DNA from 2 places in the Paraciimarium castrense LEGE 11436 genome. Region 2 is predicted to be linked to the other one. Evidence: predicted binding sites of a transcription regulator. Region 2 holds the regulator's gene; the other holds the start of a gene.
What was found. Region 2 encodes NtcA, which controls nitrogen genes in cyanobacteria. Its sites were predicted from a motif close to GTANCNNNNGNTAC; they were not measured.

Region 1 (2,385 bases), on a different contig from region 2:
GAACTTGCGCGGCAGGTTGCGGGGGCCGTCGGGCTGGAACAGCCGTGCCTGGATCGCCTGCACGAGGGGGCGGGTGTCGACGATCTCCTCGGGATCGATGCCGGCCAGGGGGTTGCCGGTGATGTTGCGCGGGTTGTCATGTCCCGACTGGCGACTGGTCAGGCCCACCCGCTCCATGGCCTGCAGCAGCGGCGGCATGTCCTCGAACAACAGGCCCCGCAATTGCAGGTTCTGGCGGGTGGTGATGTCGGCGCTGCCGTGCTCGCCGCAGCGATCCACCGCCTCGGCGAGCAGTTCGAGCTGCTCAGCGCTGACCACGCCGTTCGGGAGCCGCAGCCGCAGCATGAAACGACCCGGGGTGACGGGACGGAAGAAGATACCCATCCACTTGAGCCGGATGGTGAGGGTGGCCTCGTCGAGGCTGTCCCAACCGGCGGCGGCCAGCTCGGCCAGCTGGGGTTGCAGATCGAGGCCGCAGAGATCGGCCTTGGCCTGCTCCACCTTGGTGAGGTCGGAGCTGGGGGCGGGCGCAGCGGGGGTGCTGGAAGAGCTCATAGAAGAGGGATACGGCGCACCAGTGCACGCCTAGACAACGCGGCCGTGAGCGGGGACCCCATGGCAACACCAAGCGCAGCCCCAGGGATCGGGAGGGGATGCGGCCGGTGAACGCCAATGAGGGATGCGTTGTCCGGAATGGGAGGGCGGCGCAATGGCGCTGCAGCTCCCCTTCGAGATGAACTGGGATCTGCAATCACAGACCTGGCCCGATCCTGCAGGCGCGGGCCGGGACCGGGTGTCGTGGTCGTTACGGATCTGTTATCCCTGACCCGGCTGGCCTCAGCGCTCGCCCAGGGCACTCCAGAGGCTGGCGGGATGGGCCACCACCGAGGCGGCTCGCCCGGTGGAGGCGGCAGGCGCCGCGTCGCGAGGCAGTTCGGCCAGCAGTTGAACCCCCAGGGACCCCACCACAAACATGCCGACGAAGGCGAGGGCAACGCCGAGAGGGGAGCTGGCGCTACGGGTGGTCTGCAGCGGAGTGGCCATGGCGGAGCTGCCGAAGAACAGACTCCAGTATCGAAGCTGGATGAGGGGATTCAGAAGCGGGCGCCAGCTGGGGGGGCAGGGCTCCAGGCCCCCACCAGAGCTGATCCGGGCGCCTCGAAGACGCTGTTGGGCCGCAGCTCAAGGCTCACCAGACCATGCAGGCAGCCGAGCAGAAGCCCGCAGCAGGCAGCACATCGCATCGGCTCACCCAGGCGTGAGCATCGACTGTCTCCAGCCAGGGGGTCATCGGGATGCAGCAGTTGGTACCGAACCGAAGCCTCCTGGCCCCGGCGCCAATCTTCAGGATGACTTCCGTGTCGGTTGATACTTCTTTTCCATGCTGGCCTTTGTTCGGTGGGTCACACGCTGAACGATCACTGGTGACAGCATGGAGTTCTCGACCATGCAGCCCGTGCGGCGCTCGCTGCCCCCTCCCCTCAGCCCTTGATGGCGCTCCCCTCCGGCACCCTGCCCAACGCCACGCCTGAGAACGGACTCAACGGCCACGCCCCTGCTGCTGCGGAGCTTCTGACTGGCCGGGAGCGCTTCAAGCACTACCTGCAGAAGGTGGGCAGTGGCGAGCACACCAGCCGCGGCCTCAGCCGGGAGGAGGCCGCCCACGCGCTGGAACTGATGCTGCTGGAGGAGGCCACACCGGCCCAGACCGGCGCCTTCCTGATCGCCCATCGGATCCGGCGGCCCGAGCCCCAGGAACTGGCCGGGATGCTGGATGTCTACCGGCGCCTGGGGCCAAGTCTCACCAGTGCCGTGCCAGCCCTCTGCTTCGGCATGCCCTTTGACGGCCGCACCCGCACGGCCCCCATCTACCCGCTCACGGCCCTGGCCCTGAGTGCGGCCGGGCTGCCCGTGGTGCTGCAGGGCGGGGCCCGCATGCCGGTGAAATACGGGGTGACGGCCATGGAGCTGTTCGCCGCCATGGGGCTGAAGCTGCACGGGCTGGACCTGGCCACGGTGCAGGCGGGGCTGACGCAGCACCGCCTGGCCCTGGTGCACCAGCCGGATCACTTCCCACTGGCCGAGAGCCTCACGCCGGTCCGCGACGACCTCGGCAAGCGCCCCCCCGTGGCCAGCCTTGAGTTGCTCTGGACCGCCCATCAGGGCCCCCATCTGCTGGTGAGCGGCTTCGTCCATCCCCCCACCGAAAGCCGGGCCTGGAAGGCCCTGGAACTGGCCGGGGAGGCTGTCACCATCACCGTGAAGGGGCTGGAAGGCAGCACAGACCTGCCGATCAGCCGCGCCTGCATCACGGCCCGGGCCGAGGGGGGTGAGGGGGAGCGGCTGATTCTTCACCCTCGCGACCACGGCTGTTACGACACCGAT
Region 2 (2,385 bases):
CAGCAGGATCTGCCGGTCCACCGCCTCCCCGGGCAGCACGCGCCTGAAGGCGTTGAGGTTGGCCTGCTGCAGCAGGGCATTGATCACTTCGCGGGCCTGGCCGGGGTTGTCCAGCTTCACCTTGGCACTGGCCAGGGGCTGGCCGGTGGTGATCACCACGTCGCCGCGCCGCAGGGCGATCAGGTTGTTCTCGAGCTCCCGCAACTCCTGGGCCCCTGCCGCGATCCGCTGCCGCACTGCGGCCAGTTCAGCCTCGGTGCGCTGGATTTCAGCGTCCCGGCCCCGTACCACCTCGCTGAGGCGAGCCCGCTGACCCTCCAGGCTCACGTTCTGCTTCTCGAGCGCCAGCTTGTCGCGCTCCAGCCTGGCGCGCTGGGCCTGCAGGGGGGCCAGCTCCTTGCGCAGTGCAGCACTGCGGCGTTCGGCCTGGGCCAGCTCCTGCTGCACCTTGCGCTGACCCGCCTGGGCCCGGGCCACCTCCGCCTGGCTGGTGCTGAGCCGCTGGCGGCTGGCCTCGAGCTGGTTGCGGGTGCCGCTGAGCCGCTCCTCCAGTTGGTCGAGCTCGAACAGGCCCGTGCGCAGGCGCTCACTCACCAGCAGCATCAGCCCGAGGGACATGGCGCTGATCAGGCTGCCCGTGAGCACCGTGATCAGCACGGCGGTACGCCGCGGCCGCAGGTTGAACAGGCTCAGCCTGGCCTTGCCGACCCGGCTGCCCAGTCGGTCGCCCAGGGTGGAGAGCACTCCGCCCAGAACCAGCAGCGCCAGGATCAGGAGCCAGCCCGACACAGGTGTCCTCGTATGGAGCCAGTATCCCGCCCTGGCCGCCGTGCTTCCGGCTGAGCTCAGCTGAAGCGCTTGGCCAGGGCGATCGGATCGAACACGGTGATCTTTTTGCGGTCGATCTGCACCAGTCCCTCGTTGCGAAGGTCTCCCAGCAGGCGGGTGATCGTCACGCGGGTGGAGCCGATGGCCTCGGCGATCGCCTGGTGGGAGAGGCGCAGGTCGATGGTGATGCCCTCAGTGCCGGGCACGCCGAAGTCGCGGCAGAGCACCAGCAGAAAACTCACCAACCGCGAGCTCATGTCGCGGTGGGTGAGGGTCTCGATCATGGTTTCGGTCTGCAGAATCCGCGAGGAGAGGCCCTGCAGCAGCAGCAGCCCCACGCTGGCGTCCTGTTCGATCGCCTTGCGCACGGAGGTGGCCGGTGCGCTGAGGAGCTCCACGCGGGTGAAGGCGATGGCGTGATAGAAGCGATCGGAACGCTGGCCCGTGAGCAGCGACAGCACCCCGAAGAGACTGTTCTCCCGCAACAGGGCCACAGTGATTTCTTCCCCAGACTCATAGACACGCGAGAGCCGCACGGCTCCACGCCGGAGCAGGTAGACCCGCTCGGCCGGATCCCCCGGGAAAAAGATGGTCTTGCTGCGCTCGATCGACTCGACGCTGCTCCCCCCCAGGGCGCGGATCACCTCCAGCAGGGTCTGGTTGGCCTGGCCAGCGGCACCGATGCCGCCCACCACCCCTGGTGTGCCGCTGCTGGGCGTGTTGGCCGTACGGCTGAACCCACGTGTGGCGCCAACCATGGCTGGGTCAGGCAGATCGGCGGACCCTATAGATGCACAGGGGGGCCTCATGTAGCAATGGGCACGCTTTGGGGCCGGTACATCCCAGCGCACCGGCGGGCGTGTGGTTCCGACCAGAGGGCCGTGGGCCTGGAGTCGGCCGCTGCTGGGCGCCTGCACCCACTACAGGTGGTGGTTGTGCCCAGCGCTACGCCACGTGACCGCTACATTCAGTCCTGCGTCGCTGCAGGGTCCATGACCGCCAGTCTCTCGAGCAGCCCCGGTTCCGGAGTCCGGCTTGAGGTGGTGGGCCCGGCGCCTGCTGAGGCCACTGGGCTGCCGGCCCACCGGCCCGTCGCCCCCTTGGCAGTCGCTGGGGCGGGCCTGCCGGCGACGGTGCGTCCGCTGCGCCTGCTGGCCCAGCCGGAGGGCATGCTCCAGGTGCACACCGCTCCGTTCCGGGGCAGCGTGGCGGCGGTGCTCAGCCTGGCCCTGCGCAGCGCCGGTCTCGGCAGCAGGGTGCTGGTGAGCCAGTTGCTCAAGGGTGGGGTGGAACAGGGTCTGGCCGCGAGCCCGTGGCTGTGCGGGCGCCTCCAGTGGCTGCGGCCGGCAGTGGTCACCTGCCTGGCTGAGCCGGCTGCAGACCATGGCGTAGACATCCGCGCCGCGGTGCTGGAGGTGTGGCAATACAGCCGCCAGCAACTGCTCCAGGGCGCCGTGGATCTGATGGTGCTCGATGAGCTCGGCCTCGCCGTGGAGCTGGGCTACCTGCCTCTGCAGGAGGTGCTCGCCACGCTGGAGCAGCGTCCGCCCCATCTGG

Region 1: the regulator NtcA is predicted to act here: its motif matches at 1,359-1,372, upstream of ACWJIO_RS11290 (anthranilate phosphoribosyltransferase family protein).

Annotation. Positions count from the first base shown of each region.
Region 1 is NZ_JBSJOW010000007.1:48,703-51,087, forward strand. It holds gene ACWJIO_RS11275 (ferredoxin--nitrite reductase) at 1-555, opposite strand, end outside; gene ACWJIO_RS11280 (hypothetical protein) at 838-1,044, opposite strand; gene ACWJIO_RS11285 (hypothetical protein) at 1,095-1,244, opposite strand; gene ACWJIO_RS11290 (anthranilate phosphoribosyltransferase family protein) at 1,492-2,385, shown strand, end outside.
Region 2 is NZ_JBSJOW010000006.1:65,881-68,265, forward strand. It holds gene ACWJIO_RS10155 (DUF3084 domain-containing protein) at 1-789, opposite strand, end outside; gene ntcA (global nitrogen regulator NtcA) at 846-1,586, opposite strand; gene ACWJIO_RS10165 (cob(I)yrinic acid a,c-diamide adenosyltransferase) at 1,821-2,385, shown strand, end outside.